DNA from 4 places in the Mesorhizobium sp. CC13 genome. Region 3 is predicted to be linked to each of the others. Evidence: riboswitches for the same ligand, from Rfam matches in the RefSeq annotation. Region 3 holds a riboswitch; each other region holds the start of a gene.
What was found. A riboswitch is a leader RNA that binds a small molecule or an ion and turns the genes downstream of it on or off. The one in region 3 is predicted to bind cobalamin.

Region 1 (5,757 bases), on a different contig from region 3:
AATCTGCCATCGCGCGGCCGCCTCGATGCTGGTGCCTGGCGGCACCGACATCAGCCAGTCGATGAACACCTCCTCCGGCGGCGGCAACGGCGATATGGCCGCCATCGTCTTGCCATCGAGCTTCTTGCGCGGGGCAGCGGCCGTCGCCTCTCGATCGCTGACGCTCATGCCTCCACCTCCAGCGGCGACAGAGGTATGGAGCAGCAGGCGAGGATGTAGCCGTCGGCGATCTCCTCATCGAGAATGCCGCCGTTGTGGTTCATAGCGACCTCACCGGAGATCTTCTTGATCCGGCATGTGCCGCACAGGCCGAACTCGCAGGCGGCCGAGATGCGAACGCCGTTGGCGCGAGCGGCCTGAAGCACCGTCTGCTCGGCATCGCAGCGCCCATCGACATTCGAACCAACGAAGCTGATCGGGAACGCGGTGCCGGCTGCCGCGTCTTCGTCTCCTGGCTCGATCTGAGCAGGCAGCATTTCGGCTACCGGGGTGCCGAAGCTTTCCTGATGATAGCGCGCCATGTCGAAACCCGCTACCTGCAGCATGTCCCTTACGGCGCGCATGAACGGATCGGGGCCGCAGCAGAACAGCTCGCGCTCACGGAAGTCGGGCGCGAGCAGCGGCAGCCGAACGGCATCGATCCGCCCCATGTGGCCGAACCAGCTTTCGCGGCTCGACCGCTCCTCGATCATGAATCCGAGAGACAATCCGGGCATGCGGCTGCCGAGGAGTTCCAGCTCCTTGCGGAAGATGATCTCCTCCGGCGAGCGGGCGCAGTTGACGAAGGCGACGTCGGTCCATGGTGCGCAGTCGTTCAGCCAGCGTAGCATCGACATCATCGGCGTGATGCCGGAGCCCGCCGAGATGAACAGGTATTTCGCAGCCGGATGGTCGTGGTGGGAGAAGTTGCCTGCTGGACCTAGCGCCTTGACGCGAGACCCCGGCACAAGATTGCCGAACATCCAGCGGGTGCCGATGCTGTCTACCTGTGCCTTGACCGTCACGGCGATGGAGAAGGGCCGCGAAGGCGAAGACGACAGCGTGTAGGTCCGCATAAGCGGGCCGGCGGCCGTCGGCAGCTCCAGCGTCACGAACTGGCCCGGTTTGTAACGGAACCAGGTCTGCGCATCCGATCGGAAGGTGAAGGTTTTCACGCCGGGTGCTTCGTCCGCCACGGCGATCACCTCCAGCACCTGGAGGCGATCGTTCCACGGGGCCATCTCGTCGAGGTGGCGATAGAGGCTGTGATCGTTCATGGCATTCATGGCGCTTCCCTCAGGCGACGCTGCGCAGCGCGGGCTTCTGCCCGTCGGTGAGCCTCGGTTCGATGAAACGGGCGTACCAGTCGACGAACTGGATCACGCCGCCTTCGTGATGCTCGGAGTAGGGGCCGGTCTCATAGGCCGGCGACCTGATGCCGAAGGCGTTCTCCTCGACGATGCGGCGGTCCTCGTCGTTGGTCTCGGTCCAGACGTGGGTCAGTCCCTTGAGGTCGTAGTCGACGCCCTCGACCGCATCCTTGTGCACGAGCCACTTTGTGGTGACCGCCGTCTCCGTCGCGCTGATCGGCAGGACGCGGAAGGTGACCGCATAATCGCCAAGGACGTGGTTCCACGTTGTCGGATAGTGGTAGAGCAGAAGCGTGCCGATGCGGTCGGTGAAAACCTGGTCTGACAGGTTCCTGCGGACGGCGCGCCTTCCCGTCGTCGTGTAGCTGACGGCCTCGCCGAGAAGCGGCGCGCGGGTTGCACGGTACTGCCCGTCCTTGTCTATGCAGAAGCGCGATGGCAGGCCTGCCGCCTCGCAGCGGGCCCAGTGCGCCAGCATGTCGGGGTCGCTGTCAGCGCCGTTGACCCCGGTGACGGTCGGCGCCTCGGGAAAGGTCTTACAAAGTTCGGGATGGTTGGCCGCGCAGTGGTAGCATTCTCGGTTGTTCTCCCACACCAGCTTCCAGTTGCCCTTCTCGAAGATGGTCGACTCGAAGGCGACCTTGGCGTCGACGAGACTGTGGGGAGCGAAGTAGGGCTCCATCAGCGTCCGGAACGGGCGGAAGTCGGCGGGTTCCTTGGCCAGGCAGATGAAGATGTAGCCGCCGCCGCTTTCGCAGGCGACGGGCTTCAGCCCGAAATCCTCCTTCTTGAAGTCCTCGGCCATCTGGCGGGCGAAGACCAGTTTGCCGTCGAGATCGTAGGTCCACTGGTGGTAAGGGCAGACCAGCCGTGCTGACGTTCCCCTGTCGCTGGTGCAAACGCGGCTGCCGCGGTGGCGGCAGGAATTGTGGAAGGCGCGGATCTGTCCGTCGCGTCCGCGCACGATGACGACGGGATAATCGCCCACCTGGACGGTGAAGAAACTTCCGGCCTTGGCGACCTCGCAGTCGTGGCCGACAAACAGCCAGTCCCGGTACCAGATCAGCTCAAGATCGAGCTTGTAGAAATTGGGGTCGATGTAGAAGGGTTGCGGCAGGCTGAAGCCATCGCGCCTTTCGCGGATGAGCTTCAGCATTTCGTTGCGCGTATCCATGTCCGTCCTCGCTAGCGGCACAAGGACTGAACTGGTGGTATGGAGGGGAAGATCGCGCGGGACGAACTGCCCGAACGCTCTGCCTCTTGACCGCCCACCGCGATCAGTCGGTTGAAAGAGTTCGAGGCTGGTTTCCGGGCTCCGAAGCTGTCCTTTGTTGAGGACTGTCCCGACACCTTCCCAGGCATACGCCCAGTGGTTCTCCCGTCGAGACGACAAGCTTCGCTACCGTTGCGGGGGCAGCGTCGGCATCAAACCGACTTCCCAATTATCCCGCAGGCCAATTCGCCAACGGGCACCTTGAACGTGTCGATCAGATCACGGACGCGTCGCTGACAAAGCCTGGAAAGCGACATCGGCAGATTGCAAAGACGACAGCGACCGTGGCGATCGTCAGTTGCTTCCGCGCGCTTCATCAGCACGGCGTCAATGATCCAGCCATTGGCTCGTTGGGCTTCGTCGCGGACACGCTCGGCAAGGAGGCGAATGCCGCCCAGAGATTGTTCCAGCAGCGCTGCGCGCGTGCCATCAGATCGAGACAACTCGGAACGGCATCGGTTCTCACCTGCAGCACGTTGTCGGTCGTGCGGGAAGCGTCGAAGGATTCAAATATTCCCCGGCCCTTGGGGAGCAAGATGGGATTGCGGGCGTACGGAAGTTCACACGCCCGCATTGGTGTGCTGCCGGTTTCGCAGCTTTCTCTCGGATGCGTCACGGACGGCCTGCCAGCCAGAAACTCGACGATCGCTACGGATCGGGGTCAGGGATCCGCCGAGCCTTCGCAAACCCGCAATCCGTCGCGATGAAGCGTTCCAGCATCGGTACGATCAGCCGAACGGGTTCGGTTGCCGGCTGACCGCTCTCGCGGCCGAGGATCTCCGCATAAGTCTTGAGATCGCGATGCAACGACGCTGGAAGCTCCAGCGTCACCTTCACAGGCCTGTCGTCGGCGATGGGGCTTAGCTTCAGCTTGATCATTGTGTTGCGCCATAGGGCTCGAGCACGAGATCGCGCGTGACGATGACGCGGACCGGGAAGCCAGGCCGGATGGTCAGCATCGGCGCGATGTTGAGCTGGCGGCGGATGATCTGCTGACCTGCCTCGTTGATCGTGTCCTGGGCGCCGTTGCGCATGGCATTGATCAGCCGGTCATCGTTGTCGGTGGCGAGCTCCGCCCCGACGCTGTCCGAAGCCGACATCGTTGCTGTATTGGCCGATGACGCGGGTGCCCTGCGGCACCAGCAGGAAGCGTCCCGTCGGGCTGTCATAGACGTTTTCGGTGACCTGCGCCATGATTTGACCGGGCAGATCGGAGCGGATGCCGGTGATCAGTGCGGCCGGGATCACCGCGCCCGCCTGCAGCACATAGGGCGATGTCGGAGCCGCGACGCGATCGGGCGAGACGCTGCGCTTGTCGGGCGGGGCATTGAGGAAGGCGTTTTGACGCTCGACGGCCGTCGGCGTCGATGGCTGGGGGTCGAGGCCGAGTGCGGTTGGATTCGGCATCGGCTGCACTGGGGAGGTCGGCGACGCGGTAGGCGTCGCAGTCAATACCGGTCGTGTTTCGGTCGGCACTAACAGCTTTGCCGTGCGGGCGGATTCGAGCTCCTGCTGCCGACGCTGCTCCTCGGCGCTCAGGTTTGGGTCGGGCGCGACGATCGGCGGCGGCCGCACCGCGTTTTGCGCATTGAGGATCGGTCGGCCAAGGTCGCCGGGAAGCGGCGAGCCGAGGATGGGACCGGTGTAGTCGCGCGGCAGGCCAGCGAGCCCGTCGGCAACGGCGAGGCTGTCCGTCGAAATCAGTTCTTGCGGCTTTCTGGCCTTGCGGCTCTGAAGCGCGTAGATCAGAGCGCCACCCAGGCTGACGCCGGCAATGAGGCTGAGACCGGCCAGCACCTTGCGCGAAAGGCGCGTCACACGCGGGGGCTCGGGGCGCAGCCGCATCGCAGGTTCGTCGGTGAGCGGCAGGGCGTCATCGGAGAACGACGCTTCCTTTTTCTGTCCGGGGTTGGTCGCGCTCATGAAGCCGGCCTTGAGTCAGCGCGCACGATGCGGACGCGCCTCTGACGATTGCTGGATGGTCTCGACCGCGGCCGAGCCGCCTTCGGCGGCAGCCTGGAACGAGGCGGTGCGCACGGTGATCACCTTCATGGCGTCGAGCGCCTGCACCGTCTGGATGGCGTTGCCGGCATAGATCGGGCGCTTGAAGGTGTCGGACGAGACGACCTCGATGATTTCGGAGACCTGGCCGACGTCGAGCAGGGCTGCGACGCGCGGCGAAACGTTCTTGCCGGTCGAGGTGGCGGCGGCGACGATGGTGTCGTAGTTGCCGGCGAGCGAGACGACGAGGGCCGCCGTCGGCTCGGCCATCCGCAAACCCACGCACCAATTGCCGCGTCAGCGGCTTCGTTCAATCCCGCGAGAGTCAGCCGTCAGAACCTTTGGTATCATATACCCTAGAAGAGAAGCAGCGGCTGGTGGGCGAGAGCTGTGAACCCGGGGCGTCGGTGTCGCTGGTGGCGCGGCGGCACGATATTAATGCGAACCTGTTGTTCACGTGGCGCCGGCAGATGCGCACGCCGGCGTCGGTGGCTTCGCCGCTGGAATTGATCCCGGTCGAAGTCATCAGCAGCGCGCCGGCCGCCTCACCAGCCGCGGCGGTTGGGGCGGAACAGCGCGGCATGATTGAGATCGTCCTGGTCGGCGGTGCGCGCGTGCGGGTGACCGAATACCTGAAGCAGTACCGGACACCGATCTTCAGAGATTGTGGCGACCATGGGGTCGGGCACGGTAGCGGATCGTACCTGAGCGTCGGCGACCGCATCTTTGTCCTAACGAACGCGCATGTCGCGGTCGCACGTGAGAGTGGAGAGCGGCTCCTCTACCAGTTCGCAGACTCCAACGATCTCCGCGCCATCGCTGGCAATCACGTGAAGTTCGGAGAACCGCTCGACGTCGCGCTTCTCCCCGTGGACGCTGCGGCATGGAAGAGCGCGCCCCATGGATCACGCGCCATTGAATTCGATCAGATCGCATGGGCCCACTCGCCCTACCCGACCGAACTCATGACCTTCGTCGGGTTCCCAGGTGACGACGTCGGGTTCTTCTTTGAGACGGTCAGGGCCAAGGCGCAGTGTTTGACCGGACGGGAAGTCGAGCTTCCACCTGGCGACGATCGTTTCAGTTCACGCTTCCACTTCGGCCTCGACTATAATCCCAACCTCTCCAGCGACG
Region 2 (5,757 bases), on a different contig from region 3:
AGCGGGAGAAAGACCTCGAGCAGGATCGCGACCGCGATCGCTGCAAGATAGATGATCGGCGGCCACGGCACCTTGTTGGGGGCGGCGGAACGATCTGTCATTGCACTCCTCCATTCTGCATTTCGCTGTCCGAGCGCGCGGTGCACATGGCCGTCGTCTCACGCACGCGTGTCGTCAGCGCCGCGCTCTGCTCACCGGCATAGAAGCGATCGAACGAATCGTCCCTCTGCAGGTCATCGAGCACGCATGCACAGTAGCGCGCGCAGAATTCGGTGTCGCGGGTCTGCTCGCAGGACAGCTGGCAGGAACTGAGGAACGTCACCTCCCGGGTTTCGACCTGTGCGGGGAAAAACTGCGCAAAGGCCCAGACCAGCGAGATCAGCACCGGCTGGTGGATGAGATAGGCGGCGAGGCCGTGGCGGCCAACGAAGGTCAGCGGCCGCGACCAGGCGCCTGCCTGAATCGCCGCGAGCTTCTCGAACAGGCCGGCCCTTTGGGCAAGCCCGGCGACGCCGATGCCTGCCAGGACCGCGCCGAACCACGGAAATAGCGGCACGTAGTCGTTCGAGCGGGGGACGACGGTCGACAGGCCGACCCACCACAGCGCCGGGTGGTTGAAGATATCCGCGCGCAGGAACTGGGGCGCGGCGATGACCAGCACGGCGACGACCAGGGTCAGCAGGGGCGGCAGGCGCAGGAAGGCGAGTCCGAGTACGCTGGCGAGCGTGATCTGATGCAGGATGCCGAAGAAGATGAACGTGTTCGGCATGGCGAACCATGTCGCCACGGTGATGAGCAGCGCCGCAGCCGCCACCATGGCAAGGCGGCGCCAGTACCTGCCCCAGTGAAAGCCCTTGGTGTAGGCCATCACCAGGCTCACGCCGACCAGGAAGAGGAAGCTGGAGGCGATGGAGCGCGCGAATATCTTCCAGCCGCCATAGGCGGTCGTGCCTGGATCCATGTAGCCGAAGAACTCCAGATCCCAGGCAAAGTGGTAGATCGCCATGGCGACGAAGGCGACACCGCGGACGATGTCGATTGTTGAGATGCGTTTCGAACGGGCCGGAGCCAGGTCGGCGGACAGTTGGATCGTCATGGATATCACTTTTGCGGTCTGGAGCGTTCTTGCGCCAATGCAGTACTATAATGGTTTAAACTAGGCGGTAGTGAGTAGAGTTGCGGCCGATGCACAAAGTTTCTGCGAATGGCGCATCGATCGCGGCCATCGGACGCAGCACCCGGATAGTGCAGGGCGACGCCTGCCTGGAGCTGGTATCCGAGGCGCTGGCATTCGGCTACCGTCACGTAGTGCTGGCAGATGCGTGGCGGTGTTCGAATTCGGCTCGTCAGACGATGAAAATGGCCGCCATCTCGACATTGCCGAGCGGGCACTGACGGCTGTGCGATTTTGATTTCTCTCGGGAAGGGATTGAATACCGGGTGAAGCGAGAGGTGACCATGACGGGGCGCATTATGTCGCTGACGGAAGAATTGGTGGCGCGCTGCCATCGCGACGTATTCGACGAGGGGCCGGACCCTGACGCCCAGCATCTCGACGAAGACGATTATGCCAGGATGATCGAGGAGACCTTGGGCGCCCGTCCCGACGACGGGCCGCTGTGGCTCTTCGCCTACGGGTCGCTGATCTGGAAGCCGGAGGTGGAGCACACCGAGGAGAAGGTGGCGCTGGCGCGCGGCTGGCATCGCTCATTTTGCGTGAACATGACCCGCTGGCGGGCCACCAAGACCCAGCCCGGGCTCATGATGGCCATGGATAGGGGCGGCCAGTGCAAGGGGGTGGCGCTGCGGCTCATGGATGGCGACCGCCGTCAGCAGTTGGACAAGCTGTTCCGACGCGAGATGACGCTCAAGCCGTCGACCTACACGCCGCGCTGGCTGAATCTCTCCACGGAGGGAGGGCCGCTGGTCGCGCTAGGCTTCGTCGCCAACCGCAGGGGGCGCGCCTATGCCGGCGGCATATCCGAGGACGACGTGGTGGAACGCATCGCCACGAGCTGCGGACATTGGGGCTCGGCGGCGGACTATCTCTACAACGTCGTGAAAAACCTCGAGCAGCGGGCGATCCATGACCGGCATCTGTGGCGCCTGCAGCATCTGGTCGCCGAGCGGATCGCGGCGAGGGCCTGATTGGCCGACGCCGCATTCGCGCCGCCCGGCGTCGGAATTTGGTTTGCCGCTTCCGGGTTTTGTTTCTATAGTCGATGCCGTCGTCGGTTCCGTTTGGAATCAAGAGGGAATGCGGTGAGGGCGTTTTTTGCCCGAAGCCGCGGCTGCCCCCGCAACTGTGTGCGGTTAGCTCTCCCCAAGGGCCACTGAAGCTTGCTTCGGGAAGGCGGGGAAGGGTGTCGATCCGCAAGCCAGGAGACCTGCCGGCGACGGGAAATGAACTCTGTGCCCTCGGGTGGAGGGCGAAAGGACATCGAAATGACGACTGTTTCTTCCGCGATCGGCGCCGGCGTTTCTGCCCAGTCGCGCAACATGCAGCTTGCCATGGCGGCGCTGCTCGGACTGTTCTTCGTCGGGATCCTCGGCTTCTCGCAGATGGAAGTGGTGCACAACGCGGCCCACGATTATCGCCACTCGATGGCGTTCCCCTGCCACTAACGGAAGTTCTTCGATATGTCCGTGTTTCGCAACGTCGTGTTCATCGCGGCGATCAGCGGCCTATTCGCCGGCGTGATCCTGGCCGCGCTCCAGACCTATTCGACCGATCCGCTGATCTTCAAGGCAGAGACCTACGAGAACGCCGGCGGTCATGACCATCTCACGGCGCCGGCCGCCGGGACCGAAATGTCCGCCCCGGCCGCCGACGCTCAGGCAGCGGCACCGCAGGAGCCCGAGGCGGAGGCCTGGGCGCCGGCCGACGGTTTCGAACGTTTCGCCTATACGGCGCTCGCCAACGTGGTGAGCGGCGTGGCCTTCGCGCTGATCCTGGTCGCGGCCTCCGAGTTTGCCGGCGGCATCGCCAACTGGCGCCAGGGCGTGTTCTGGGGCTTTGCCGGATTCGCCGTGTTCACGCTCGCGCCCGGCCTGGGACTGCCGCCGGAACTGCCGGCGATGCCGGCGGCCGACCTAGGCGACCGCCAGGTCTGGTGGACGCTCACGGTGCTCGCCACCGCCGCGGGCCTTGCGCTCATCGCGTTCCGCAAGTCGCTGCCGCTCGCCATCCTGGGCGTCGCACTGATCGTCGCGCCGCATGTCGTCGGCGCACCGCAGCCGGCGAGCCACGAGACGCCGATCCCGGTGGACCTGCATCGCAGCTTCGTCGTCGCCACCACGATATCGAACCTCGTGTTCTGGGTCGTCCTCGGTGCCGTCGCAGGCTTCGTGCGCGGCCGCTTCATGGGTGAGCGCGGCGAAGCGATGCGCGGGCATCTTGCCTGAGAAGCTGACTTTCCTGCTCGGTGGGGCGCGTTCCGGAAAGAGCGCGCACGCCGAGCGCCTCGTGACCCAGCATCCTGCGCCGTGGACCTACATCGCCACGGCGCAAGCCTATGACGAGGAGATGCGCGAGCGCATCGATATCCATCGCGCCCGGCGCGGTGCGGGATGGCATACGATCGATGCGCCGCTGGATCTCACCGGCGCGCTCGGCAGCGTCCCGGACGGCGTGCCGGTGCTGGTCGATTGCCTGACACTCTGGCTTTCCAACCACATGCTCGCGGACCATGATGTCGAAGCCGAGAGTTCGAGCCTTGCCGGGCTTCTGGCGCGGCCGCGCGGCCCGTGGTTCGTCGTCGCCAACGAGGTCGGGCTCGGCATCGTGCCGGACAATGCGCTTGGCCGCCGTTTCCGCGATGCGGCCGGACGGCTCAATCAACAGGTGGCGGCAGGCGCCGACGAGGTGCTGTTCATGGTCGCCGGCCTGCCGATGAAGGTGAAGTGACATGAAGACCATCGACGACCAGGAAGCCGAGCGGCACCGCGCCAAGATGGCCAAGCGCAAGGCCGTGCAAGATGCCGAGGTGGCAGGCAAGACCATCGTCGAGAAGGGCCTTTTGATCGTCAACACCGGCCCCGGCAAGGGCAAGTCGACGGCGGCCTTCGGGCTGGCGCTGCGCATGCTCGGCTACGGCCACCGCGTCGGCGTGGTGCAGTTCATCAAGGGCGCCTGGCATTCGGGCGAGCAGGACGCTTTCGCGGCATTCGGCGACCGTGTCGTCTGGCACACGATGGGCGAGGGTTTCACCTGGGAGACCCAAGACATCAAGCGCGACATCGCCGCTGCCGAGGCGGCATGGTCGAAGGCGCAGGAGCTGCTCGCCGATCCGAGCATTTCGCTCGTCGTGCTCGACGAGCTCAACATCGCGCTTCGCTACGACTATCTCGACCTGGACGCCGTGGTTGCCGCGCTCAAGGGCCGGCGCGAGGGCCTGCATGTCGTGGTCACAGGCCGCAACGCCAAGCCGGCGCTGGTGGAGGCGGCCGATCTCGTCACCGAAATGGGCGCCACCAAGCACCATTTTTCGGCGGGCGTGAAGGCGCAGAAGGGGATCGAGTTCTGAGCGGCAGGGCCGCTTCAGAACCACATGGCCAATCCGACCGCTCCGATCGCGCCGACTAGAATGGCATCGGCCGTCCAATAGAGACGCAAGGCGGCACGGATGTCGGAGGCGTTGGCGTCGCGTCGGCCGCCGGCGCCCATGATGGTGTCGTCGACCATCACGCCGCCATAGCTGCGCGGGCCGGCGAGCGCCAGGCCGAGCGCGCCCGCCATGGCGGCCTCGGGCCAGCCGGCATTGGGCGAACGGTGCTGCTTCGCATCGCGCCAGACCGCGTGCCAGGCGGCCTTGGGGTCGGCGCCGGGCACTAGGAAGGCGGCGAGCACGATTGCGAGCGCCGTCAAGCGCGAGGCTGGCAGGTTGATGAGGTCGTCGAAGCGGGCGGCCGCCCAACCGAAGGCCTCGTGGCGCTTGGTGCGGTGGCCGATCATCGAATCGGCGGTGTTGGCGGCCTTGTAGGCGGCACCGCCGGCAAAGCCGAGGACGGCCAGCCAGAAGGCCGGGGCGGTGATGCCGTCGGAAAAGTTCTCGGCCAGGCTTTCGATGGCGGCGCGGCTGACACCGGCCTCGTCGAGCCGTTCGGGGTCGCGTCCGACAATCTGGGACACGGCCTTGCGGCCGGCGGCAAGACCGCCGCTGTCGAGCGCGTCGGCCACGGCGCGGACGTGGATGCCGAGGCTGCGCTGGGCAACGAGGCTGCTCGCTGCGATCGCCGTCAAGAGAATGCCGAAGGGCAGGAGGCCGAACAGGCGCTCGATGGCGAATGCCGTGGCGGCGGGAACGGCGACGATGACGACGAGGGCGGCCACGCCCCAGATGCGGCGCATGGCGTCGGTATCGGTGGCGCGGTTGAGGCTCTTGTCGAGAAAGGATATCAGCTGTCCGATCCAGATGACCGGATGGCCGATCTTGCGCACAAGCCGGTCCGGATAGCCGAAGCCGAGTTCAACCAGAAGCGACAGGAAGGCAAGCGGAAAAGACATGACGCTTCTTGCAGGACGTAGGACTGGGACGGTCGATCACGGCGGCAGCCTGGAGCGGGCGAGGGCGCTGTTTCCGGGAGCGCCCGAGCCGTTCGTCGACCTTTCGACCGGGATCAATCCGCACTCCTATCCGCTTTTCGAACTGCCCGCCACAGCCTTGTCGCGCCTGCCGGAGCCTGGAAGGGCGCGCGACCTCGCGGCTGTGGCGGCGACAGCCTACGGCGCGCCGTCGGCAGCCAACGTTGTTCCGG
Region 3 (5,757 bases):
CATTACCAACTGACCCTCAGTTTGTGACCCGGCGGCGCATCAGGGCGACAAACGCCACGCCGCCGATCAGCCCCGTGAGGATGCCGAGCGGCATGTCCTGCGGCGGCAGCACGGTGCGGGCGGCCATGTCGGCCGTGACGAGGAAGATGGCGCCCACCAGAGCCGACAGCGGCAGCACGCGACGGTAATCGCCGCCGATCGCGAGCCGCACGACATGCGGGATCATCAGCCCGACGAAGGCGATGACGCCCGAATAGGCGACGGCGCTGCCGGTGAGTATGGCACAGACCACGAAGATGACGAGGCGGAACCGGCGCGCCGGCAGCCCCAGCGCGGTGGCGCTCTCGTCGCCGAGCGTCATGGCGTTGAGGTTGCGGGCCTGGGTCAGAAGGTAGCCGCCGCCGGCGACGAGCGCCAGCAGCGGGTAGGCCAGCTGCTGCCATTGCGCCATGCCGAGGCCGCCGAGCATCCAGAAGATGACGACCGGCGCTGCCCGCGGATCGGCCAGGAAGATCAACAGGTTGCCGGCCGCCGTTATGATGAAGCTGACGGCGACGCCGGCCAATACGAGTTGGCCGGCCGAGTGCGCCCGCGTCAGGTTGGCGACCATCAGCACCAGGGCGGTGGCCGCCAGCGCGCCGGCGAAGGCGAACAGCGGCACCGTGATCGGGCCGAACACCATGCCGGCATGGAGCAAAGCGAGGATAGCCCCCAGCGCGGCACCGGATGAGACGCCGAGCAGATGCGGATCGGCGAGCGGATTGCGCGTCACCGACTGCAGTGCTGCGCCCACGACCGCGAGCGAGGCGCCGACCGTCGCCCCGAGGATGACCCGCGGCGCGCGCACGTCCCAGACGATGTTCTCGCGGCCGCTCGACCAGAAGACCTCGACGCTGCCCGGCACGAGCTTGTTGGCGATCACCCCCCAGACCGCGTCGAGCGGGATCGCCACCGAACCCACGCCGATCGCGACGAGCATCGTGACGGCCAGCAGTGCCGCGAGCGCCGCGACCAGCGCCGGCATGGCGTGGATCAGCGCATGGCGTGGGCCCTTGACGAAATTCCGGTGCGACACGGTCAGTCAGCCCGGAACGCTTCGGCCAGGCGCTTGATCGCCGCGATGTTGCGCGGCCCGGGTGTAGCCTCGACATATTCGAGCACGACGAAACGGTTGTTCCTCACCGCCGCAATGTCCTTGAAGGCCGGGTTGGAGCGCATGAAGGCGATCTTCTGCTCGGCCGTCACCTCGCCGTAGTTGACGATGACGATGACGTCGGGATTGCGCTCGATCACCGGTTCCCAGCCGATCTCGGCCCAGTTGGCCTCGACGTCGTCGGCGATGTTGATGCCGCCGGCCGCCTCGATCATCGCGGTCGGGATGGCGTAGCGGCCTGCGGTGAACGGCTTCTGCTCGCCGGAATCGTAGAGGAACACCTTCACCGGCCTGTCGAGCCGAGGCAGCCTGGACTGGAATTCGGCGAGATCCCGCTTGTAGCCCATGACCAGGGCCTCCGCCTTGTCGCGCACCCCGAAGATCGTGCCGAGGTTGAGGAGGTCGACATACATGTCGTCCATCGACGACTTTTCCCGCTTCACGACGTGGATGCAGCTTTCCGTCAGCTCGTAGACGGCGATGCCGAAGGGCGCGAGCGTGTCGGGCGTGACGGCGCCGCCGACGCTCATGCCGTAGTTCCAGCCGGCGAAATAGAAATCGGCGTCGGCGCCGAGCAGCACCTCCTTACTCGGATATTGCGGCGCGAGTTCCGGCAACTGGCCGATGTCCTTGCGAATGGCCGCGTCGATCTTGTTCCAGCCGGAAATGCCGGAATAGCCGACCATGCGGTCGGCCAGGCCGAGGGTCAGCATCATCTCGGTCAGGTTGATGTCGTTGGACACCGCCCGCTGCGGCGGAGCGGCGAAGGTCACGTCGCGGTTGCAGCTCCTGACCGTGACCGGAAAGTCGTCCGCCAGGGCGGTGGTGCAGCTTGCAAGGACTGCGGCGGCAAAAATCGTCAGGCGCATGGAGGCTCCTCGGCTTGGCGGGTTCAGCGTTCGAGATGGAAGGAAAAGCGCGGGCGCCCGGTGACCGGGTGATCGTCGAGGGTGGCGCCCACGGCGAAGTTCTCGCGGATGCGCTCGGGTGTGAGGATGTCGGCCGGCCTGCCACAGGCGACCGCGCGGCCGCCGTCCATGACCAGCACGCGGTCCGCATAGGCCGAGGCGAGCGCCAGGTCGTGCAGCGAGACCACCACGGTGCAGCCGAGATTGCGAAGCAGTTCGAGCACTTCGAGCTGATGGCGGATGTCGAGGTGATTGGTCGGCTCGTCCAGGATCAAGAGGTCGGGCCGCTGCACCACGGCTCGCGCGATCATGGTGCGTTGTTTCTCGCCGCCCGACAGCGAGCCGAAATCACGCGCGGCGAGCCGGGTGAGGCCGAGCAGCGACAGTGCGGCCTCGACGTCAAGATAGTAGTCGGCCGCGGTTCCGACGCGGGTGGCGTGCGGGATGAGCCCGAGTTCGACGATCTCGGCCACCGTCAGGCCGAAGTCCGAGGCCGGCTCCTGCAGCACTGTGGCGATGCGGCGGGCGCAATCGCGCGGCTTCATCCGCCAGATGTCGGTTCCGTCCAGCCTGACCGTGCCGCCGGTCGGCCGGTGGTAGCGGTAGAGGCAGCGCAGCAGGCTCGACTTGCCGGCGCCGTTGGGGCCGACGATGGCCAGCAGCTCCGCCGGCTCCACACGCACGGTCACTGGCTGGAGGATCGGCTTCGACGCGCGCGGGCCCCATGACAGGCCGTCGAGTTCGAGCAGTGCCGGGGTGGAGCCTACGAGACGACTAGAGCCGTGGACGTGATCGAGCATGCCCTGTCTCCGTGACGTGGCGGAGGCGGCAGAACGATCCGATCGGCGATCCGAAAAAGGCAGTCGCAACCATCATCATCTCCGCGGCACACCCCGGCCGGTTGAACGCATCCGATGATGGCAGGTCTCCTGGCTTGCGGGTTTCGGCGCCTCGGAGCCTTCCCGGCCGTGCGGCCAGTGGCATTCTTCCGACTTGCTATCCGCTCACAGTTGCGGGGGCAGCCACGGTTTCGCGTCCGGGACGTCTCACCGTGTTCCCATTTAATCCGCTGCCCGAACCAGGCAGCAGGAACCATCGCTGCCGTGGCTACAGCAACGACGGGTTGCTGACAATCGCTAAAGCGTCATGCCGCCTGCTGAATTGCGTCACGCCGGTCGAGCGCGAAGGAAATGACGGCCACGGCGAAGGCGGTCAGCGCAATCGCCGCGCCGACGAAGGGCAGGTCGGCGTAGCTCACTCCCATCGAGATCGCAGCGCCTCCCGCCCAGGCGCCGGCGGCATTGCCGGCATTGAAGGCGCCCTGGTTGAGCGTGGCGGCGAGGTTCGGCGCTTCCGAGGCTGTCTCGACGACGCGCATCTGCATCGGCGGCACGATGACGAAGGTGATGACGCCCCACATGAAGACGAGCAGGATCGCCGCGGGTACCGAGTGGCTGAGCCCGGCGAAGGCGACGTGGATCATGGCCATCACCACGAGCGCGCCGATGGCCGTCGGCATCAGCCTCCAGTCGGCCAGCTTGCCGCCGATGATGTTGCCGATGGTCATGCCGCCGCCGAACAAGAGCAGGATCCAGGTGACGGACTCGATCGACAGTCCGGTGACGCCGGTCAGGATCGGCTTGATGTAGGTGAAGACGGCAAACAGGCTGCCCGAGGCGAGCGCGGAGATGATCATGGCGAGCCACACCTGCAGCTTGCCCAACACCTTGACCTCGCCGGCGACGCCACCCTTGCCGGGAGGGGCGACGCCCGCCGGCACGAGCCAGGCGATGGCCGCGACCGAGATCAGGCCGATGACGACGACGGCGTAGAAGGTCATGCGCCAGCCGAAGGCTTCGCCGAGCGCGGTGCCGCCGGGCACGCCGAGGATGTTGGCGAGCGTCAGGCCGGCGAACATCAGGGCGATGGCGCTGGCGCGCTTGTTGGCCGGCACCAGGCTTGCCGCCACCACCGAGCCGATGCCGAAGAAGGCGCCGTGGCCGAGGGCGGTGACGACGCGCGCCGCCATCAGCGTCCAGTAGGTGGGGGCGATGGCGCAAAGCAGGTTGCCGAGAACGAACAGCATGGCCAGCCCGACCAGCACCGGCTTGCGCGGCAGTCTCGCCGTGCCGATGGCGATGATCGGGGCTCCGATGACCACGCCGAGGGCATAGCCCGTGACCAGCAGCCCCGCCGCCGGGATCGAGACGCCCAAGTCGGCGGCGACCTCGGGCAACAGCCCCATGATCACGAATTCGGTGGTACCGATGCAAAAAGATGCAACGGCCAGAGCGAGGATCGGCAAGGGCATGGATGGACTCGGGGGGAATTGAAACGATTTAGGTCGACAGTTTCCTTAAGTCGGCCGCCGCGCAAGCGATTTTGATGCATTGCAGCAATGCATGGAGTGCATGGCACCCATTCGCGGACGGCGCAGCCCCGTCGTTCAGGACTGTTGCGTCAGGTCGCGGCGGAGGAAGTCGTAGAGCCGCTCGACCGCCGAATTGCCCGCTTGCGGGTTGCGCAGGATGCCGATCTCCATGTCGGGCAGGGGCGGCAGGCCCTCGTTCTCGCCGATGATGCGCAGGCTTGGCGGCACGCTGCGCTGGGCGAGGCCGGCGACCGCCAGGCCCGCTTGCACGACGGCGATCAGCCCGAGCAGGCTTGCGCTGGAATAGGTGCTGCGGAACGACCGATCGGCGGCGCCCAGCACCTGCAGCACGCTGCGTCGCGCTACGGAGCCCGGCTCGAACAGGGCGACGGGCAGGGGATCGATCTCCCAGGCGACATGGTTGGGCGAGGCGACCCACACCAGTCGCTCGCGCTGCAGCACCTCGATCGACTGCTCCGATCCACGGGTAATGATGACGAGGTCGAGCCGCCCGTCGGCGAAGGTGTTCACCAGCGAGGTCGACTGCTCGCAGATTCGTGGTCACCGCGCGCGGCCCGCGCACCAGGAGCTTCTTGCCGACGGTCTGGTCCAGCCGCTGCATCTGCATGCTCACCGCCGACTGGCTGCGCCCGACCCGCGCGGCGGCACTGGAAAAGCTGCCGCTGTCCGCAACGGCGACGAAGGTCCTGAGCAGGTCGAGGTCGAGCGCCGCCGACGCCGGTCATCGGAGTACTCACCTTCGTCTACCCGGTCGTCGCCATCATCATCGACTGGGCGGTCTACGATCATCCCATCGGCATCGCCCAGGGGCTGGGCATGGTCCTGATCGCAGTCGCCACGCTCGGCGTCCGCCTCGGCTGGCGACTGCCGACGCGGCGGACCAGAGCGGCTTTCGCTGGCCAGAAATGAGAAGGGGCGCACGAGGCGCCCCTTCCGAATAGTCATGAGGTGGAGAGCCCTGCCGGGAGATCAGCGGGCGGGGCCGATTGCTGCGACTATCGCGTCGGCAGCCGATTTCAGTGTGGCGGAATCTATGCCCAAGGCGCGGAGCGCGCGGGGCGCTACACCCTGCGACATTCCCGCGACGATGCCGACGACATGGGCGCCAAGCAACGGGGTATGGTCTTTCCGGGTTGCCGCCAGCTCCTGCATGACTGCTTGGCCGGAGGGTGCTGCTTGATATGCGCCGGGATTTGCCGAAATCGACGTTTCATGCGGCGCATCCGCTGTCAGGCCGATCGACCGAAGGGCATCGCCATACTGCCGTTCGATCGCGGCTTGCAGGGCGTCTGGCTCCACTCCTG
Region 4 (5,757 bases), on a different contig from region 3:
TCGCGCTCGAACCAGTCGGCGCCCGGATAGACCGGGGTGACGGACGGGACCGGCGTGTCCTCGTCCGTGCGCACCTTGACGCGGATGCGCAGGTTCTGCCGCGGCGACAGGAGGTGGTAGACGACGTCGAAGCGCTTGGCGCGCTGCGGATAGTCGACGCCCGACACATCGATGAACGAGACGAACTGGCACTGCACGTCGTTGCGCAGGAAGGTCAGCACGTCGACGATGTCGGCAGCCTTCACCGTCAGCGTCAACTCGCCATAGGCGAGCACGCTTTCCTCGATGTCAGCGTCGAGCTTTTCCGCGATATAGGCGGCAAGGTCCTTCAGGGCTTCACTCATTTGGGATCACCGCTCGATGGTGCCGGTGCGGCGGATCTTCTTCTGCAGAAGAAGGATGCCGTAGAGGAGCGCTTCGGCGGTCGGAGGACAGCCGGGCACATAGATGTCGACGGGCACGACGCGGTCGCAGCCACGCACCACCGAATAGGAATAGTGGTAGTAGCCGCCGCCGTTGGCGCACGAGCCCATGGAGATGACGTAGCGCGGCTCGGGCATCTGGTCGTAGACCTTGCGCAGCGCCGGCGCCATCTTGTTGGTCAGCGTGCCGGCCACGATCATCACGTCCGACTGGCGCGGAGAGGCGCGCGGCGCGATGCCGAAGCGCTCGGCGTCATAGCGCGGCATCGAGATGTGCATCATCTCGACGGCGCAGCAGGCGAGGCCGAAGGTCATCCACATCAGCGAGCCGGTGCGCGCCCAGGTGATCAGCGCCTCCGACGAGGTGACGAGGAAACCCTTGTCGGACAACTCGTTGTTCAGCTCGCCGAAGAAGGCGTCGTCGGAACCGATGAGCTTGCCGGTGTTCGGATCGATGATGCCTTTCGGCTTCGGCGCGATCAGGGTGCCGGAGGCGTCGTTCAATCCCATTCCAGCGCTCCCTTTTTCCACTCGTAGACGAAGCCGATGGTCAGCACGGCCAGGAAGATCATCATCGACCAGAAGCCAAGCATGCCGATCTCGCCGAAGGACACCGCCCACGGAAACAGGAACGCGACTTCGAGGTCGAAGATGATGAAGAGGATGGACACCAGGTAGAACCGGATGTCGAATTTCATGCGGGCATCGTCGAAGGAGTTGAAGCCGCACTCGTAGGCCGACAGCTTTTCCGGGTCCGGACTGCGGTAGGCGACAAGGAAGGGCGCCACGATGAGGGCAATGCCGACTACGAGCGCCACACCGATGAAAATGACGATGGGCAGATACGAACTCAGGAGAGCGTTCATGCTGCGAATTCCGTTGGTGGCCAATCCACCCAGACTTACAGCACGGGGTCCGTTTCCGGAAGCGCGACGGTTCCTCGCCGGTTCGGACGAAACGGTCGTGCTGCAATGCGGCGACGGTTAGCGCAGGCAGTCGGGCGAAGCAAGCCCAACCTTGTCCGAAAGGTGGCAAACCCCACGGCTGGACCAGAATCCTGGGGCGATCGCCCGTCTTTGATTTCCTTCCATTTTTACTCCACTTTACACTCCTGACAAGTCCCGAACCGCGCTTCTGCTAGCATCTGCAGCAAAGTGCGATTCCTCTACCCCAGCGTCACATTTCCGAAGACTGCGATAGCTTGCCGCAATGACCGAAAAAATCTCCCTGGCCACCGCCCGCCGCATCGCTCTCGCCGCGCAGGGTTTTGCCGATCCGCGGCCGACCGGAGCGATCACGCGACGTCACCTCAAGCGTGTGCTCGACCGCACCGGCCTGTTCCAGATCGATTCGGTCAGCGCCGTCGTCCGCGCCCACTACATGCCGCTCTATTCGCGACTCGGCCCCTATCCTATGGCGCTGCTCGACGATGCCATGCAGCCGAAGAAGCGCATGCTGTTCGAATATTGGGCGCACGAGGCCTCGCTGCTGCCGCTCGAGACCTTTCCGCTGATCCGCTGGCGCATGGAGTGCGCCGATACGGAAATGTATTCGGGCCTGGCCAAATTCGGCCGCGAGCACCGCAGCCAAATCGAAGCGATCTACCGGGAGGTCGTCGACCGCGGACCGATCGCGGCGTCCGATATAGAAGGGGCCAAGGGCTCGGGCGGCTGGTGGGGCTGGAGCCGCGAGAAGCATGCCTTCGAATGGCTGTTCTGGGCGGGCCGCATCACCACCCATTCCCGCCGCGGCTTCGAGCGGCTCTACGACCTGCCCGAACGCGTCCTGCCCGCCGAGATATTCAACCGCCCTGCCCTGCCAGCCGCCGACGCGCATCGCGAACTCCTCAGGATTTCCGCCTGCGCCCACGGCGTCGCCACCGCCATCTGCCTGCGCGACTACTTCCGCCTGTCGCCAGCCGACATGAAGGGCCGTCTGGAAGAGCTGGTCGAGATGGGCGAACTGATTCCCGTCCGCGTCGAGGGCTGGCACCGGCAGGCCTATCTCCACGCCGGGGGGCGCATACCAAGGAAGGTCCAGGCACGCGCCCTGCTCGCGCCCTTCGATCCGCTCGTGTTCGAACGCAGCCGCGCCGAACAGCTCTTCGACTTCCGCTATCGCATCGAGATCTACACGCCGGCTGAAAAGCGCCAGTACGGCTACTACGTAATGCCGTTCCTGCTCGGCGAGCGCATCGTCGCCCGCGTCGACCTCAAGGCCGACCGGCCCGCCGGCGTGCTGCGCGTGCACGCTGCCTATTCGGAGCCATGCGCTCCACCAGAAACCGCGGCCGAACTACACGAAGAACTCAAGCAGATGCGCGACTGGCTCGGCCTCGAGCGCATCGAAGTGACGTCCGCCGGCGACCTCGGGCCGGCGCTGAGCGACATCGTTGGTCGCTCCGCCGCGTTGACTCCACCCCTCGCTACCGCCTAAATCGCCAGTCGACGGTCCTCCGCCCGCAAAGGCGGAGGCTAAGAGGGAATGCGGTGCGGCTTTTTCGGCCAACTCCGCGGCTGTCCCCGCAACTGTGAGCGAAGAGCCGAGCTCGAAGACCACTGGGAGACTTCCCGGGAAGGCGGGCCAAGGCGACGATCCGCAAGCCAGGAGACCTGCCGTCAAAGTTTTTGATCCGAAGGCCTGGCGGGTGTCCCGGGCAAGGAGCCTGGATTTGGACTTCGACGACAATCTTCCGGTCGAATCGTCTGACGCATCCTGCGATGCAGCCGGCGCGCGCGCCTGCGACGTGACCATCCTCGTCTGCTCCTCCTGCCGCGACGAGACCGGCTCTGACGCCCACCCCCGCGCCGGCGCGAAACTTGCCGAGCACGCCCGTATCGCAGCCGGCGGCGACGTCGCCGTGCGCACCGTCGAATGCCTCGGCAACTGCAAGCGCCGCCTGAGCGCGGCACTGATCCGCGACGGCTCCTGGAGCTACGTCTTCGGCGACCTCAGCATTTCCTCTGGCGAAGACCTCGTCACCGGCGCAAGGCTCTTCGCCACCTCGACCGACGGCCTGATCCCCTGGCGCGGCCGCCCCGACAGCCTCAAGCGCGGCCTCGTCGCGCGCATCCCACCACTTGCTCTCATCAAGGAAGACAAATGACCGCCTCCGTCGAACGCGTTCCCTGCACCGTCGTCACCGGCTTTCTCGGCGCCGGCAAGACCACCCTGCTTCGCAACATCCTGGAGAATTCCAAGGGCAAGCGCCTCGCCATCATCGTCAACGAATTCGGCGACGTCGGCATCGACGGCGAGATCCTCAAGGGCTGCGGCATCGACGCCTGCCCGGAGGAGAACATCGTCGAGCTCGCCAATGGCTGCATCTGCTGCACCGTGGCCGACGACTTCGTCCCCGCCCTCGACCAGATCCTGTCGCGTACGCCAAAAGTCGACCACATCCTGATCGAGACCTCGGGCCTCGCTCTCCCCAAGCCGCTGGTTCAGGCCTTCCAGTGGCCGACGGTGAAGAGCCGCGTCACGGTCGATGGCGTCATTGCCGTCGTCGACGGCCCGGCCCTCGCCGACGGCAAGGTCGCCTCCGACATGGAAGCGCTCGCCGCCCAGCGCCAGGCGGATGATTCGCTCGACCACGACGATCCGGTCGAGGAGGTGTTCGAGGACCAGGTCGCCTGCGCCGACCTCATCATTTTGTCCAAGTCAGACCTGCTCGACGAGGCCGGCCATGCGCGTGCCAGCGCCATCGTCGGCGAACATCTCGCCCGCGCCGTCAAGATCGTGCCGTCGGCGCACGGCAAGGTCGACCCGTCGGTGCTGCTCGGCCTCGGCCTCGCCGTCGAGGACGACATCGAGAACCGTAAGACCCACCATGACGGCGCCTTCGACCACGAGCACGACGATTTCGACACCTTCGTCATCGAAATCCCCTCGATCGTCAGCCCCGACGAACTGGCCAAGCGCGTCGCCACCGCCGCCGAGGAAGAAAACGTCCTGCGCGTGAAGGGTTTCGTAGACGTCGGCGGCAAGCCGATGCGCCTGCTCGTCCAGGCCGTCGGACCGCGCGTCAACCACTACTATGACCGCGCCTGGACCGCCGAGGACGACCGCCGCTCGCGCCTCGTGGTCATCGGTCTGAAGGGGCTCGACCGCCCGGCCATCGAGCGTATCCTGGTAGGCTAAGTCTACATGCCCCCTCACCCGACCTCCGCTGCGCTCGGTCGACCTCTCCCCGTCGGGGAGGGGACTTCGCCAATGCCCGCGCTCGCCGGCCCGAAGGGCCGGATGAGGGGGAATTCTCTCGCTGCCTCGGGCGAGGTGCGCTGATGCACATCCTCACCACCACATCCGCCTCGCTCGACGACCTGATCGAGCCCGTGGACCTCAGGCAGAAGCCTGCGGATGTGGTGGCGCTGTCCTTCACCGACAGCGACCTCGCCGGCCTCGCCAGCGCCTGGAAGGCGGATGCCGAAAGCCTGCCGTCGATGCGGCTCGCCAGCCTGCGCGATCTCCGGCACCCGATGTCGGTCGATCTCTGGATCGACAGCGTCGCAGCCCACGCCAAGGTCATCCTAGTTCGCATCCTCGGCGGCCACGACTGGTGGCGCTACGGCTGCGACCGCCTCTCGGCATTGGCGCGCGAAAAGGGCATCGCGCTGGCGCTTCTGCCGGGCGAAAGCCACGACGAGGATCTCAGGCTGATCGAAGCCTCGACGCTGCCGCGCGCAGAACTCGACGCTCTGCTCGGCTATTTCCGCGAGGGCGGACCAGAGAACATGAAGGCGTTGGTCGCCCGGCTGGCGGGGCTGGCGGGTGGCAAAAGCGCGGTTGCGGGCCCTGTCGCGGTGCCGAAAGCGGGAATCTACGATCCCGAGCGGGGCATCGTCGCTGATTTGGAAGCCCTTTTGGCCGGATGGAACAGCGCCTCTTCGCGCCCCCCTCTGTCCTGCCGGACATCTCCCCCGCTAGGGGGGAGATCGGCCGTCACGGACCTCGACTCACATTCTGCAACGCCTCCAATCGGCGACACTGCCGGCGATTGGCCAATCTCCCCCCTTGTGGGGGAGATGTCCGGCAGGACAGAGGGGGGTGTGACAGAGCGCGACGCCTCCCCCATCGTTCCCATCCTTTTCTATCGTTCGATGCTCCTGGCCGCCGACGTCGCCCCGGTAGACGCGCTGGTCGATGCGCTTAAAGCCCAGGGCCTGCGCCCTGCCCCGATCTTCGTTTCCAGCCTCAAGGACAAGGACTCGCTCGCCTTTGTCGAGGCAGCTCTCGCCGACCTGAACCCCGCGGCCATCGTCACCGCCACCGCCTTCGCCGCCGGCGCCGAGCCAGGCGCGGAAACGCTGTTCGACCGCGTCGGCGTGCCGGTGTT

Region 1: linked by a shared signal. The riboswitch ahead of PV773_RS17945 (aromatic ring-hydroxylating dioxygenase subunit alpha) and the one ahead of PV773_RS07970 (ABC transporter ATP-binding protein) in region 3 are both predicted to bind cobalamin.
Region 2: linked by a shared signal. The riboswitch ahead of PV773_RS04235 (CbtB-domain containing protein) and the one ahead of PV773_RS07970 (ABC transporter ATP-binding protein) in region 3 are both predicted to bind cobalamin.
Region 4: linked by a shared signal. The riboswitch ahead of PV773_RS04060 (DUF1636 family protein) and the one ahead of PV773_RS07970 (ABC transporter ATP-binding protein) in region 3 are both predicted to bind cobalamin.

The regions. Positions count from the first base shown of each region.
Region 1 is NZ_JARDJI010000014.1:65,359-71,115, forward strand. Features, by position in the region: gene PV773_RS17935 (hypothetical protein) at 1-168, opposite strand, end outside; gene PV773_RS17940 (hybrid-cluster NAD(P)-dependent oxidoreductase) at 165-1,265, opposite strand; gene PV773_RS17945 (aromatic ring-hydroxylating dioxygenase subunit alpha) at 1,276-2,523, opposite strand; cobalamin riboswitch at 2,631-2,841, opposite strand; gene PV773_RS17950 (DUF2274 domain-containing protein) at 3,271-3,501, opposite strand; partial or broken gene PV773_RS17955 (TrbI/VirB10 family protein) at 3,498-4,545, opposite strand; partial or broken gene PV773_RS17960 (electron transfer flavoprotein subunit alpha/FixB family protein) at 4,600-4,998, opposite strand; gene PV773_RS17965 (transposase) at 5,001-5,757, shown strand, end outside.
Region 2 is NZ_JARDJI010000002.1:242,232-247,988, forward strand. Features, by position in the region: gene PV773_RS04215 (isoprenylcysteine carboxylmethyltransferase family protein) at 1-101, opposite strand, end outside; gene PV773_RS04220 (DUF1624 domain-containing protein) at 98-1,096, opposite strand; gene PV773_RS04225 (hypothetical protein) at 1,186-1,395, shown strand; gene PV773_RS04230 (gamma-glutamylcyclotransferase) at 1,459-2,148, shown strand; cobalamin riboswitch at 2,216-2,410, shown strand; gene PV773_RS04235 (CbtB-domain containing protein) at 2,446-2,625, shown strand; gene PV773_RS04240 (CbtA family protein) at 2,641-3,405, shown strand; gene cobU (bifunctional adenosylcobinamide kinase/adenosylcobinamide-phosphate guanylyltransferase) at 3,398-3,907, shown strand; gene cobO (cob(I)yrinic acid a,c-diamide adenosyltransferase) at 3,909-4,526, shown strand; gene cbiB (adenosylcobinamide-phosphate synthase CbiB) at 4,541-5,506, opposite strand; gene cobD (threonine-phosphate decarboxylase CobD) at 5,505-5,757, shown strand, end outside.
Region 3 is NZ_JARDJI010000004.1:11,021-16,777, reverse strand. Features, by position in the region: gene PV773_RS07980 (iron ABC transporter permease) at 17-1,024, opposite strand; gene PV773_RS07975 (ABC transporter substrate-binding protein) at 1,078-2,022, opposite strand; gene PV773_RS07970 (ABC transporter ATP-binding protein) at 2,046-2,861, opposite strand; cobalamin riboswitch at 2,963-3,173, opposite strand; gene PV773_RS07965 (MFS transporter) at 3,206-4,372, opposite strand; gene PV773_RS07960 (LysR substrate-binding domain-containing protein) at 4,508-4,963, opposite strand; partial or broken gene PV773_RS07955 (LysR family transcriptional regulator) at 5,052-5,147, opposite strand; gene PV773_RS07950 (Clp protease N-terminal domain-containing protein) at 5,423-5,757, opposite strand, start outside.
Region 4 is NZ_JARDJI010000002.1:207,396-213,152, reverse strand. Features, by position in the region: gene PV773_RS04080 (NADH-quinone oxidoreductase subunit C) at 1-344, opposite strand, end outside; gene PV773_RS04075 (NADH-quinone oxidoreductase subunit B) at 351-932, opposite strand; gene PV773_RS04070 (NADH-quinone oxidoreductase subunit A) at 923-1,288, opposite strand; gene PV773_RS04065 (winged helix-turn-helix domain-containing protein) at 1,632-2,858, shown strand; cobalamin riboswitch at 2,854-3,057, shown strand; gene PV773_RS04060 (DUF1636 family protein) at 3,169-3,528, shown strand; gene cobW (cobalamin biosynthesis protein CobW) at 3,525-4,562, shown strand; gene PV773_RS04050 (cobaltochelatase subunit CobN) at 4,706-5,757, shown strand, end outside.